One region of the Neobacillus sp. D3-1R genome, then DNA from elsewhere that is predicted to be linked to it. Evidence: a T-box and tRNA genes for the amino acid it is inferred to sense, from the RefSeq annotation. Region 1 holds a T-box; the other holds one or more tRNA genes.

Region 1 (7,273 bases):
ATATATCACCAATATTAATCCATGTCAACACGTATTTACTATTTTTTATTATGGTTTAATCACTTCATGTCTTCCCATATAAGGTCGTAGTACTTCAGGAATAACAACACTGCCATCTTCTTGTTGATAGTTCTCTAAAATGGCAGCTACTGTACGGCCAATCGCAAGACCAGAACCATTTAACGTATGAACATGTTCCGGTTTCCCTTTTGGATCACGACGGAAACGAATATTCGCACGGCGAGCTTGGAAGCCTTCAAAATTACTGCAAGAAGAAATTTCTCGATACGTGTTATAGCTTGGAATCCAAACCTCAATATCGTACTTCTTTGCAGCTGTGAAACCAAGGTCTCCAGTACACATGCTTAATACACGATACGGTAGACCTAATAATTGTAAAACTTTTTCAGCATGGCCAGTTAGCCTTTCCAATTCTTCATATGAATCTTCTGGTTTAACAAACTTTACAAGCTCCACCTTGTTAAATTGATGCTGACGGATTAATCCTCTTGTATCACGTCCAGCTGAACCTGCTTCAGAACGGAAACATGCACTATAAGCAGCATAGCTTAAAGGTAAGTCTTCACCAGATAAGATTTCATCTCGGTGCATATTCGTCACTGGAACCTCTGCGGTTGGAATAAGGAAATAGTCTTCGCTTTCGATTCTAAACGCATCTTCCTCAAATTTAGGCAATTGCCCAGTTCCTGTCATACTCGCACGGTTTACCATATATGGAGGTAGAATTTCCTTATACCCATGCTCATCAACATGTAGGTCGAGCATAAAGTTCATTAATGCACGTTCTAAACGAGCCCCTAAACCTTTGTAAAAAACAAAACGGCTTCCCGTTACTTTTCCTGCTTTTTCGAAGTCTAGAATACCTAATTGATCGGCAATATCCCAATGTGGTTTTGGTTCAAAGCCAAAATCTTTCACTTCTCCCCATTTTCTAATCTCGACATTTTCATCTTCTGTTTCCCCTACAGGAACACTTTCGTGAGGAATATTAGGGATGCTTAATAATAATAGCTCTAACGTCTCTTCTACACCACGAAGTTCGTCATCGATTTCTTTAATCTTATCTCCCACTTCGCGCATTTCTGTAATTAACTGGTCTGCATCCTGCTTATCACGTTTTAAAGCCGCTACTTGTCCTGAAACCTCATTACGTTTGCTTTTTAGTTGCTCAGATTGAACAATAAGCTCGCGGCGTTTCGTGTCCAATTCTTCAAACTTTCCTAAATCCGTTAAATCCTCACCACGATGCTGAAGCTTATTTTTTACTTCTTCAAAGTTGGCTCTTAATACCTTAATATCTAGCATTTTTCTTCCTCCATTCTAAATTTTGACAAATAAAAAACTCCCGTCCCCTATAAACAGGGACGAGAGTTAACCCGCGTTGCCACCCTAATTGAAAGCAAAATGCTTTCCTCTTAGATTCATAACGGCTATTCACCGAAAGTATTTACTCACAAATGCTTTCAATACTTTGCTCAAGGATGGATTCCTAAGTTCTATCCGCTAGTTTGCACCAACCACCAGCTCTCTAAAAGGACGATTTCTTAGTACTATTTCCTCTCAATGCTTTTACACTATTTAAGATTTTTATTAATGTACTATAATTATCAGCAAATTGCAACTGAATTATGCCTACTTTTAGATGTTATTTAATATCTTGTTGATTTGTGCTTCAGGCTGCCTAACATAGCACTCTTTATAAAGATTCTTTCACCATGTTGATGAAGTAAGCAGTCATACGATGGTCATCGGTGAGTTCTGGATGGAAGGAGCAGCCTAAATATTGCCCTTCTCTTGCCGCTACAATACGCCCATCGTATTTTGCTAGAACCTCTACATTTTCACCAGCTTCCACAATATGTGGCCCTCGGATAAATACAGCTGCAAAGTCTTCAGCGACGCCAGCAATAGCAAGACTCGCTTCAAAGCTCTCTCTTTGGCGACCAAAGGAATTTCTTTCAACGGTTACATCCATGACCCCAATATGAGGTGCATCATATCCCACTAATTTCTTTGCAAGAAGAATTAAGCCCGCACATGTACCGAACATTGGCTTTCCGGCTGCGGCAAATGCCTTTAGTTCATCCATAAAGTCATATTTATCGATAAGGCGTCTCATTGTCGTACTTTCTCCTCCAGGGAGAATCAAGCCATCTACTTCTTTCAGTTGCTCTTTTAATTTAATGACAACAGCTTCTTCACCACAAGCTTCTACTGAACGTACATGTTCACGGACAGCGCCTTGCAAGGCTAATACTCCGATTTTAACCATGATTAAAACTCCTTACCAACCACGTTCCTGCATACGATCACTTGGAGATAATGTTGAAATTTCAATACCCTTCATTGCCACACCAAGATTCTTTGAAATTTCAGCGATTAACTTATAATCTTGATAGTGAGTAGTTGCTTCAACAATAGCTCTCGCAAATTTTGCAGGATTATCTGATTTGAAAATTCCTGAACCTACGAACACTCCATCTGCACCTAACTGCATCATAAGAGCTGCATCCGCAGGTGTAGCTACTCCACCTGCAGCGAAGTTAACAACTGGTAAGCGGCCTAAACGTTTAATTTCTAATAATAACTCAAACGGTGCACCTAATAGCTTTGCTTCCGTCATTAATTCATCTTCATTCATTGCTACTACTTTACGAACTTGCGCATTTACTTTACGGATATGACGAACAGCTTCTACAATGTTTCCAGTACCGGGCTCACCTTTTGTACGTAACATGGAAGCCCCTTCACCGATACGACGAGCAGCTTCTCCTAAATCACGGCATCCGCAAACAAATGGAACTGTATATTCACTTTTTAATAAATGGAACTCTTCATCTGCAGGTGTTAAAACTTCACTTTCATCTATGTAATCGACACCTAATGCTTCTAAGACACGAGCTTCCACGATATGACCAATACGGGCTTTTGCCATAACAGGGATGGAAACAGCATTCATCACTTCTTCCACAATACGTGGGTCAGCCATTCTTGAAACTCCACCTGCTGCTCTGATATCAGAAGGAACACGCTCTAAAGCCATTACTGCAACAGCACCAGCTTCTTCTGCTATTTTTGCTTGCTCAGCATTAACAACGTCCATAATGACGCCGCCCTTTTGCATTTCTGCCATTCCACGTTTTACACGATCTGTACCTGTTTTCATTATGTTGCCCCCTTTGATATTACCTTCTGCTAATAAGTAAAAATTTATTATTCAATTCATCATAACAAAAAAATAAAGGAATGATAACTAATTCACTCGGAATTATTCATATCCCTCATGGTAAATAAACAATAAAAAAGGCCTCCTGTCAAGACAGGAAACCTCTTTTTCTTATTTCACTTATTAAAATAAATTAGCAGCACTTTTCCATAAACCACCAAAAAAATCACCAATGCCGCGCATCATTAAAACAAACCAATTTGCCTTTTCAACACTAGAAGCTGCCACTAAAACAACTTTGATTTGATCATCTGCTTTATCAGATAAGAATGAAACTTTATTATCACCTTTTGCTTTAATGGTAACATAACCAACGACATCACCTTTTTTAACTGGAGCTGTCAATTCACCATTTTTATTCAATTTCTTTTTATCTAATACCACAACTGGTTGATATTGGTCCTTTTCACCATTTAAAATAACCATTTCGATCGAATCTTTTGTTGTTAATTTAACCTTATTTCCTTTTCCTTTTGTTACTGGTAGGTTTTCTGTACCTTTAATTTTAGCGTTTTTAGGAAGGAGTTCTTCAATGGAATAATTACTGAATGCATAGTCAAACATTTTTCTAGTTTCATCAAAACGCGCTTTATAATTTCCTTGTCCAGAAGCATTTTTTGCATTCATCACAACCGTAATAAAACGTTTCCCATCACGCATTGCCGTCCCTGTAAAACAGTAACCGGCAAAATCAGTTGTACCTGTTTTAAGGCCATCAACACCTTCATAACCAAAAACTAATGATGGTAACATCCAATTCCAGTTATCCATTTTTATTTCATCATCCGTACCTTCACGGAATTTTTTCTTCGTTGTACTTGCAGTAGCTAATACATCCGGGAAATCCTTAATTAAACGGTAAGCTAACTTAGCAGTTGCGCGAGCAGACATCACATTCTCTTCTTCTGCTCCAGTACCTTCAGGATGAGAACCTTTAAGGTCACGATTATTTAATCCTGTTGCATTAACAAATTTATAGTTTTCTAATCCAAGTTCTTGTGCTTTATCATTCATCATCTTAACAAAATTAGCTTCTGAGCCTGCAATGGTTTCAGCTATCGCAATTGTTGCGCCATTCGCAGAATAAATAGCCATTGCTTCATATAACTCACGAATATTATATTTGCCATCACGACGAAGAGGGACATTGGATAAAGAACGGTCTTGAGAAACCTTCCACACATATTCTGAAACAGAATATTCCTGTTCCCATTTCACTCTTCCTTCTTTAATGGCTTCTAGTAATAAATACTCCGTCATCATCTTGGTCATACTTGCAATACCAAGAACCGTATCTGCATTTTTTTCAAATAAAACTCGACCAGTAGAGGCTTCAACTAAAATTGCAGCGTCCGCTTTCACATCCAGTTGAGCTTGTGCTTTGACAATATTTCCATTTTGAAATAGACCTACTATCAAAACAAATGCCATTAAACTGGCTATATATTTTTTAATGTATTTTTTATTCACCTTTATGCCCCTCCACCTCTTATATTTACACTTTTGTTATTTTAACATATCTCCTATTGAAAAGGTAGGATAGCAAGACCTATCTTATGAAGAAAAGATGATTCCATACTGTACATTTTTTGACAACGCTCTTTTCTAAAACTTTGTTGCCTTTGTAACTAAGAAAGAGAGATTTCTCAATATAGGGTGATAAAAATCTTTTAAAAATCAAGAAAAGAGCTGAGCTCTTATTAAGAGTGCCTGTAAAAGTCCGACTTTTGGGATTTTCACCAAAACCAAAATCTATACGAAAACAGTTTTTACAAAAAGAAAAACAGGGAAACAACTCCCCTGTTTTTATGATTGATATGAATAGTTTGGTGCTTCTTTAGTGATTTGGACATCATGCGGATGGCTTTCTCTTAATCCCGCACCTGTCATTTTCACAAACTGAGCTTTTTCTCTCAATTCAGTTAAGTCCTTTGTCCCACAATACCCCATACCTGAACGTAAACCGCCAACTAACTGGTAAATGGTGTCTGCAAGTGGTCCTTTATAAGCGACTCTACCTTCAATACCTTCTGGAACAAACTTTTTATTATCTTCTTGGAAATATCGATCCTTTGACCCTTTTTCCATTGCAGCTACTGAGCCCATACCACGATACACTTTAAAACGTCTACCTTGGTAAATTTCTGTCTCACCTGGGCTTTCTGTTACCCCTGCAAGTAAGCTACCAAGCATGACCGCATGTCCTCCAGCAGCTAATGCCTTTACAACATCACCAGAATATTTAATTCCGCCATCCGCAATAATAGATTTTCCGTGCTTTCTAGCTTCCGTTGCACAATCATAAACTGCAGTAATTTGCGGAACACCAACACCAGCCACAACACGAGTTGTACAAATGGAACCCGGTCCAATTCCTACTTTTATGATATCAGCACCTGCGTCAATTAAGTCTTTAGTTGCCTCAGCCGTAGCGACATTTCCTGCAATAATATTTAAAGAAGGGTAGGCTTCGCGAATCATTCTAACTGTATCGAGAACTCCTTTAGAATGTCCATGTGCCGTATCAACCACAATAACATCCACATGTGCCTTTACAAGCATTTCTACTCGTTTCATTGTATCAGCAGTCACCCCAACCGCAGCACCTACTAATAAGCGACCAACTGAATCTTTTGCAGAATGAGGGAACTCAATAACTTTCTCAATATCCTTTATTGTGATAAGTCCTTTTAACACACCCTCATCATCAACAAGTGGTAATTTTTCAATTTTATGTTTTTGAAGAATTTTTTCTGCTTCTTGTAAGCTTGTTCCAACTGGTGCAGTGACTAAATTTTCTTTTGTCATCACATCTGAAATTTTTATGGAATAATCTTGAATAAATCGTAAGTCACGATTCGTTAAAATACCAATTAATTTTTGTTCCTCTTCGTTGTTAACAATGGGAACACCTGAGATTCGATATTTACCCATAAGATGTTCAGCATCATAAACCTGATGATCGGGTGTTAAATAAAAAGGATCTGTGATAACGCCACTTTCGGAACGTTTCACTTTTAATACTTGATCCGCTTGTTGTTCAATGGACATGTTTTTATGAATAACCCCTAAACCACCCTGTCTTGCCATCGCAATGGCCATTTCAGCCTGTGTAACAGTGTCCATACCCGCACTAATAAACGGAATGTTTAACTTTACACCCTCTGCTAGTTCAACTTGAAGGTTTACATCTCTAGGAAGCACTTCTGATCTTGCTGGAACTAATAAAACATCATCAAAGGTTAATCCTTCTTTAGCAAATTTACTTTCCCACATTTCAATAATCCTCCCCAAGTGTAAAAAAATATTATTTGTAGGTTATCAATTGGACAAAATACTGTCAAGGAAGAAGTTATTATTTGTATTATTCAATTTATTTGAGGAGAAATCATTATGTATACCCAATATAAGAACTGGACCAATTATTCCATCTTCTTTTCAGCAGAACATACTCAGCAAATGCTAAAAAAATGTTACGACAAAGCACAAATCGAGAATGGAGACCAAAAGAGCTTTGAAAATTGTTACCCGTTTATTTATTACCTAGAGCATGCTAAGACCTATTACGACCAAGCAGAAAAATCTCCTCTTTTAATTCAACCCATTTTATTATTCTATGGCTTTGTTCATTTAATAAAAGCTTGTATTTTAACCATACAACCCAATTATCCTGAGAATACCTCTGTTTTAGCCCATGGTGTATCGACAAGGAAACGTAAAAAACAGCAATATCAATTTTTTCAAGATGAAGTAAAAATACAAAAGAATGGCCTTTTCCCTTTTATTGCTGAAAAAATGTTCCACATGAAACATTTGGAAGGTGAAAAAGCCAATATGGGAGAGTTATTAAAAGAAATACCGGAGTTAAATGATCTTTTCTCTACTTTGGAAGGCAAACAAACTTTTATAAGAGTTAGTCAAAAGGAGGATACAATTCTTTTTTCTAATCAAATCTTAGATAAGTATCACATGACAGAAACACGCTTTCAGGACTTTTATCAGGCAAAATCCCTCTATCCAGTTGAA
Region 2 (7,273 bases), 190 kb from region 1:
TACTCTTTAGGAGGCGACCGCCCCAGTCAAACTGCCCACCTGACACTGTCTCCCACCCCGATAGAGGGGTGCGGGTTAGAATTTCAATACAGCCAGGGTAGTATCCCACCGACGCCTCCACCGAAGCTGGCGCTCCGGCTTCTCAGGCTCCTACCTATCCTGTACAAGCTGTACCAAAATTCAATATCAGGCTACAGTAAAGCTCCACGGGGTCTTTCCGTCCTGTCGCGGGTAACCTGCATCTTCACAGGTACTATAATTTCACCGAGTCTCTCGTTGAGACAGTGCCCAGATCGTTACGCCTTTCGTGCGGGTCGGAACTTACCCGACAAGGAATTTCGCTACCTTAGGACCGTTATAGTTACGGCCGCCGTTTACTGGGGCTTCGATTCAGAGCTTCGCTTGCGCTAACCCCTCCTCTTAACCTTCCAGCACCGGGCAGGCGTCAGCCCCTATACTTCGCCTTACGGCTTCGCAGAGACCTGTGTTTTTGCTAAACAGTCGCCTGGGCCTATTCACTGCGGCTTTTCGAGGCTATTCACCCCAAAAAGCACCCCTTCTCCCGAAGTTACGGGGTCATTTTGCCGAGTTCCTTAACGAGAGTTCTCTCGCACACCTTAGGATTCTCTCCTCGCCTACCTGTGTCGGTTTGCGGTACGGGCACCTTTTATCTCGCTAGAGGCTTTTCTTGGCAGCGTGGAATCAGGAACTTCGGTACTATATTTCCCTCGCTATCACAGCTCAGCCTTCACGGTAACGGGATTTGCCTCGTTACCAGCCTAACTGCTTAGACGCACATATCCAACAGTGCGCTTACCCTATCCTTCTGCGTCCCCCCATTGCTCAAACGATAAAGAGGTGGTACAGGAATATCAACCTGTTATCCATCGCCTACGCCTTTCGGCCTCGGCTTAGGTCCCGACTAACCCTGAGCGGACGAGCCTTCCTCAGGAAACCTTAGGCATACGGTGGATGGGATTCTCACCCATCTTTCGCTACTCATACCGGCATTCTCACTTCTAAGCGCTCCACCAGTCCTTACGGTCTAGCTTCAACGCCCTTAGAACGCTCTCCTACCACTGACACCATACGGTGTCAATCCACAGCTTCGGTGTTACGTTTAGCCCCGGTACATTTTCGGCGCAGAGTCACTCGACCAGTGAGCTATTACGCACTCTTTAAATGGTGGCTGCTTCTAAGCCAACATCCTGGTTGTCTAAGCAACTCCACATCCTTTTCCACTTAACGTAAACTTTGGGACCTTAGCTGGTGGTCTGGGCTGTTTCCCTTTTGACTACGGATCTTATCACTCGCAGTCTGACTCCCACGGATAAGTCTTTGGCATTCGGAGTTTGTCTGAATTCGGTAACCCGATGAGGGCCCCTAGTCCAAACAGTGCTCTACCTCCAAGACTCTTACTACGTGAGGCTAGCCCTAAAGCTATTTCGGAGAGAACCAGCTATCTCCAAGTTCGATTGGAATTTCTCCGCTACCCACACCTCATCCCCGCACTTTTCAACGTGCGTGGGTTCGGGCCTCCATCCAGTGTTACCTGGACTTCACCCTGGACATGGGTAGATCACCTGGTTTCGGGTCTACGACCACATACTCATTCGCCCTATTCAGACTCGCTTTCGCTGCGGCTCCGTCTTTTCAACTTAACCTTGCATGTAATCGTAACTCGCCGGTTCATTCTACAAAAGGCACGCTATCACCCATTAACGGGCTCTAACTACTTGTAGGCACACGGTTTCAGGATCTTTTTCACTCCCCTTCCGGGGTGCTTTTCACCTTTCCCTCACGGTACTGGTTCACTATCGGTCACTAGGGAGTATTTAGCCTTGGGAGATGGTCCTCCCTGCTTCCGACCGGATTTCTCGTGTCCGGCCGTACTCAGGATTCACTCAGGAGGGAACGAAGTTTCGACTACAGGGTTTTTACCTTCTCTGACCGATCTTTCCAGATCTGTTCATCTACCCCGTTCCTTTGTAACTCCATGTTGAGTGTCCTACAACCCCAAGAGGCAAGCCTCTTGGTTTGGGCTATGTCCCGTTTCGCTCGCCGCTACTCAGGGAATCGCGTTTGCTTTCTCTTCCTCCGGGTACTTAGATGTTTCAGTTCCCCGGGTATGCCATCAGTACCCTATGTATTCAGGTAAAGATACTACTCCATTACGAGCAGTGGGTTTCCCCATTCGGAAATCTCCGGATCAAAGCTTACTTACAGCTCCCCGGAGCATATCGGCGTTAGTCCCGTCCTTCATCGGCTCCTAGTGCCAAGGCATCCACCGTGCGCCCTTATTAACTTAACCTAAAGGTTAATTCTCTTACTATAAAATAAGAGAGAAACTAAAATGGCAATTACTCGGTTTTTACTTGGTTTCTTCTATACGATTATCTAGTTTTCAAGGAACAAGTAGTAGTAGCTACCTAAATAGCTACCGAGAGATTGCTCTCTCAAAACTAAACACCAAACAATTAACACCAAAGATTTAAATGTTTTTTTGTGACCAATGGTCACTTATATTCCTTAGAAAGGAGGTGATCCAGCCGCACCTTCCGATACGGCTACCTTGTTACGACTTCACCCCAATCATCTGTCCCACCTTAGGCGGCTGGCTCCTTACGGTTACCCCACCGACTTCGGGTGTTACAAACTCTCGTGGTGTGACGGGCGGTGTGTACAAGGCCCGGGAACGTATTCACCGCGGCATGCTGATCCGCGATTACTAGCGATTCCAGCTTCATGCAGGCGAGTTGCAGCCTGCAATCCGAACTGAGAATGGTTTTATGGGATTCGCTTAACCTCGCGGTCTTGCAGCCCTTTGTACCATCCATTGTAGCACGTGTGTAGCCCAGGTCATAAGGGGCATGATGATTTGACGTCATCCCCACCTTCCTCCGGTTTGTCACCGGCAGTCACCTTAGAGTGCCCAACTAAATGCTGGCAACTAAGATCAAGGGTTGCGCTCGTTGCGGGACTTAACCCAACATCTCACGACACGAGCTGACGACAACCATGCACCACCTGTCACTCTGTCCCCCGAAGGGGAAAGCCCTATCTCTAGGGTTGTCAGAGGATGTCAAGACCTGGTAAGGTTCTTCGCGTTGCTTCGAATTAAACCACATGCTCCACCGCTTGTGCGGGCCCCCGTCAATTCCTTTGAGTTTCAGTCTTGCGACCGTACTCCCCAGGCGGAGTGCTTAATGCGTTAGCTGCAGCACTAAAGGGCGGAAACCCTCTAACACTTAGCACTCATCGTTTACGGCGTGGACTACCAGGGTATCTAATCCTGTTTGCTCCCCACGCTTTCGCGCCTCAGCGTCAGTTACTGACCAGAAAGTCGCCTTCGCCACTGGTGTTCCTCCACATCTCTACGCATTTCACCGCTACACGTGGAATTCCACTTTCCTCTTCAGTACTCAAGTCCCCCAGTTTCCAATGACCCTCCACGGTTGAGCCGTGGGCTTTCACATCAGACTTAAAGGACCGCCTGCGCGCGCTTTACGCCCAATAATTCCGGACAACGCTTGCCACCTACGTATTACCGCGGCTGCTGGCACGTAGTTAGCCGTGGCTTTCTGGTTAGGTACCGTCAAGGTACCGGCAGTTACTCCGGTACTTGTTCTTCCCTAACAACAGAACTTTACGACCCGAAGGCCTTCATCGTTCACGCGGCGTTGCTCCGTCAGACTTTCGTCCATTGCGGAAGATTCCCTACTGCTGCCTCCCGTAGGAGTCTGGGCCGTGTCTCAGTCCCAGTGTGGCCGATCACCCTCTCAGGTCGGCTACGCATCGTCGCCTTGGTGAGCCGTTACCTCACCAACTAGCTAATGCGCCGCGGGCCCATCTGTAAGTGACAGCCGAAACCGTCTTTCAGCTTTCCCTCATGTGAGGAAAAGGATTATCCGGTATTAGCTCCGGTTTCCCGAAGTTATCCCAGTCTTACAGGCAGGTTGCCCACGTGTTACTCACCCGTCCGCCGCTAACCTTCAGGAGCAAGCTCCTAAAGATTCGCTCGACTTGCATGTATTAGGCACGCCGCCAGCGTTCGTCCTGAGCCAGGATCAAACTCTCCAATAAAGTGTTTGATATAGCTCATAAAGTTTACTCTGGCTTTTTTTAAAAACTTCTATAATAGAAGCCTTACCTTTGTTAATGTTTGGTTGTTTAGTTTTCAAAGAGCAATTTTTGGAGCGGGTGATGAGAATCGAACTCACGACATCAGCTTGGAAGGCTGAGGTTTTACCATTAAACTACACCCGCATATTTAATTAATGTCCTACTGGTCGGGAAGACAGGATTCGAACCTGCGACCCCTTGGTCCCAAACCAAGTGCTCTACCAAGCTGAGCTACTTCCCGATATTATGGCGCGCCCGAAAGGAGTCGAACCCATAACCTTCTGATCCGTAGTCAGACGCTCTATCCAATTGAGCTACGGGCGCATATTAGTTCTTAAAAAAGCGACTTAACCATCATACCATTTTAAGATTTTAATGTCAACACTTAATTTTATATTATTTGGTGCGGCCGAGAGGACTTGAACCTCCACGGGGTTGCCCCCACTAGGCCCTCAACCTAGCGCGTCTGCCATTCCGCCACGACCGCATGTATAAATTAAGAACATCATTAATCATAACAAATCATCGCATTCTATTCAAGTGTAAACACTTGGTAAAAACAATGAAGTTATTGGTGCGGGTGAAGGGAGTCGAACCCCCACGCCTTGCGGCGCCAGATCCTAAGTCTGGTGCGTCTGCCAATTCCGCCACACCCGCATATAAAAAATAGTTTTTTAGTTAAACAAAAAACTGGTGAGCCATGAAGGACTCGAACCTTCGACCCTCTGATTAAAAGTCAGATGCTCTACCGACTGAGCTAATGGCTCATTTAAATGGCTGGGCTAGCAGGATTTGAACCTACGCATGTCGCAGTCAAAGTGCGATGCCTTACCGCTTGGCTATAGCCCAACAAAATAATGGCGGTCCCGACGGGAATCGAACCCGCGATCTCCTGCGTGACAGGCAGGCATGTTAACCGCTACACCACGGGACCAGAATGAATTTAAAGTTTTAAACCTGCACTAGGTTTGCAATCGTTAACTGTCTCTTCCTCTACGAGTTAATTCGAGGAGGTAAATGCGTCGAGACAACTCGGAGCATATCCATTGAAGTGTCGCTCGTCGCTACACCACGGGACCAGAATAAGTTTTAATATAGAATAGATAGCGACTCAATAGTAAACTATAGAGTCGCTAAATGGATGACCCATACGGGATTCGAACCCGTGTTACCGCCGTGAAAGGGCGGTGTCTTAACCGCTTGACCAATGGGCCTTAATTAAATGGCGGAGAAGGAGGGATTTGAACCCTCGCGCCGGTTACCCGACCTACACCCTTAGCAGGGGCGCCTCTTCAGCCTCTTGAGTACTTCCCCAAAAATGGCTCCGCAGGTAGGACTCGAACCTACGACCGTTCGGTTAACAGCCGAATGCTCTACCACTGAGCTACTGCGGAATATTAATATGGTAATTCTTACTTTTCTAAATATCGACAACAGTTTAAGCTTACTTGTCCCTGTCGACTCTTTATATTATAAAAATGACGACTAGGAAAGTCAAGGAGTAAAAATAACCCTTTTTAATCTCCTACAAAAAACGACTGCTGTTTTTTAAACAACAGAATGTGATTCTAACAAATAGATTAGTCGGTTGTCAACACCGATACCTTTTTTAGCTTTCCTTTACATTTTCCACAAACATATTTTTGTATATTAACAGCTCTCCTACGTTTAAAAACCAAAGAACAATCAGAACAAGTATATACATAAAGCTTTAAGCTTCGATTCGTTTTAGGTCTTTCCGGAAGTTGTTTACAAAATCGCGGAGCACCCACTTGTTTCATTAACTTTTTAAAATCAGGATCTTGATGTTTATATCCCTTCTTTTCTAAGTGAAGGTGATAATGACATAATTCATGTTTAATGATTCCGATTAATTCTTCTAAACCTAATTGTTCGTAATATCTCTTATTTAATTCAATATTATGCGAATGTAATAAGTATCTTCCGCCCGTTGTTTTTAATCTTGAATTAAAGGTAGCTTGGTGGCGAAATGGTTTTTGAAAATAGTTTAGAGAAATCTTCTCGACTAGTAATTGTAAATCTTGTTCATTCATTTCGCTTCCTCCTTTTTACAAGAACGTGACAAACTATTATAGCATATATTATAAATACCTATTTATTTTAAATCATGACTATATTAACCGTTAGTGTGGAATTTAAAGGACACACATTCCGCTAATTCGGCAATATTCACGATTTTCTCGAGTTTAAAGGACACAGGTTCCGTTATTCACTATATTTCAGTGTAATAAGGCATTCTTTAAGTACGATAGCGGAACTATAGTCCGCTAATCTTCTAAAAACAACCATTTTTCACAATATAACGGATCGTGTGTCCGCTAAATTTAAATATTGTCGGCTTAATAAAGCATAGGGTATTACACACTAAAACTCAGTCATTTTAGAAAATATTTAAAATCACTAACTCCTGCAACATATACATCTTAGTTAAGGAGGTTCCTATATGCCTACTTGGTTCCAAAATCAAATGAAAAAGGCATTTTTCGAAAAAAATCGATATCAAATTAAACTACTTAATCAATGCTGGTTTTTCTATAGAAAAAAGAACTGTTCGTAAAGATAAAGAACTGACTCTACTATTCCAGAGTCAGTTCTTCTTTTATTCGACTATTTATTTGGAGGGAGCATGGTTAAGGAAACACGCCCTTTTTGTTTATCGATCGAATCTACCCAAACGGTAACAATATCTCCTACTGAAACGATATCTAAAGGATGTTTGACAAATTTGTTTGTTAACTTGGAAATATGAACAAGACCATCTTGTTTTACTCCAATATCCACAAAAGCTCCAAAATCCACAACATTTCGAACAGTGCCTTGTAACTCCATACCAGGCTGAAGATCTTCAAGCTTAAGAACGTCCTTTTTCAATAATGGTGCAGGTAGTTCATCGCGTGGATCACGTTCTGGTCTTACTAAAGCATCGATAATATCCTTTAAGGTCAGTTCCCCTATGGAAAGCTCAGCCGCTACTTCGGAAACATGAATCGATTGTAATGCTCCTCTTAATTGTTCGGTACCTAAGTCCTTTGTCGTAAAGCCGTATTTTTTCAATAGATTTTTAACCACCTGATAATTTTCAGGATGGATACCTGTTCGATCAAGAGGTTCTTTTCCATCTAATACACGT

The links. A T-box is a leader RNA that pairs with one kind of tRNA and senses whether it is charged. The one in region 1 lies ahead of serS (serine--tRNA ligase), so its partner is inferred to be a tRNA-Ser.
Region 2: it has a tRNA-Ser gene. The T-box ahead of serS (serine--tRNA ligase) is inferred to sense a tRNA for this amino acid. The anticodon was not compared.

Annotation. Positions count from the first base shown of each region.
Region 1 covers NZ_CP197471.1:4,484,237-4,491,509, reverse strand. The annotation lists gene serS (serine--tRNA ligase) at 49-1,326, opposite strand; T-box leader at 1,379-1,594, opposite strand; gene pdxT (pyridoxal 5'-phosphate synthase glutaminase subunit PdxT) at 1,718-2,293, opposite strand; gene pdxS (pyridoxal 5'-phosphate synthase lyase subunit PdxS) at 2,306-3,190, opposite strand; gene ACSBPO_RS22545 (D-alanyl-D-alanine carboxypeptidase family protein) at 3,371-4,678, opposite strand; gene guaB (IMP dehydrogenase) at 5,054-6,523, opposite strand; gene ACSBPO_RS22535 (YaaC family protein) at 6,641-7,273, shown strand, end outside.
Region 2 covers NZ_CP197471.1:28,286-35,558, reverse strand. The annotation lists rRNA gene ACSBPO_RS00230 (23S ribosomal RNA) at 1-2,311, opposite strand, end outside; rRNA gene ACSBPO_RS00225 (16S ribosomal RNA) at 2,534-4,083, opposite strand; tRNA gene ACSBPO_RS00220 (tRNA-Gly) at 4,193-4,266, opposite strand; tRNA gene ACSBPO_RS00215 (tRNA-Pro) at 4,287-4,363, opposite strand; tRNA gene ACSBPO_RS00210 (tRNA-Arg) at 4,370-4,446, opposite strand; tRNA gene ACSBPO_RS00205 (tRNA-Leu) at 4,524-4,609, opposite strand; tRNA gene ACSBPO_RS00200 (tRNA-Leu) at 4,695-4,779, opposite strand; tRNA gene ACSBPO_RS00195 (tRNA-Lys) at 4,814-4,889, opposite strand; tRNA gene ACSBPO_RS00190 (tRNA-Gln) at 4,897-4,971, opposite strand; tRNA gene ACSBPO_RS00185 (tRNA-Asp) at 4,981-5,056, opposite strand; tRNA gene ACSBPO_RS00180 (tRNA-Glu) at 5,265-5,336, opposite strand; tRNA gene ACSBPO_RS00175 (tRNA-Ser) at 5,346-5,436, opposite strand; tRNA gene ACSBPO_RS00170 (tRNA-Asn) at 5,442-5,516, opposite strand; gene ACSBPO_RS00165 (SprT family protein) at 5,703-6,176, opposite strand; gene cmpA (cortex morphogenetic protein CmpA) at 6,587-6,700, shown strand; gene ACSBPO_RS00155 (Tex family protein) at 6,751-7,273, opposite strand, start outside.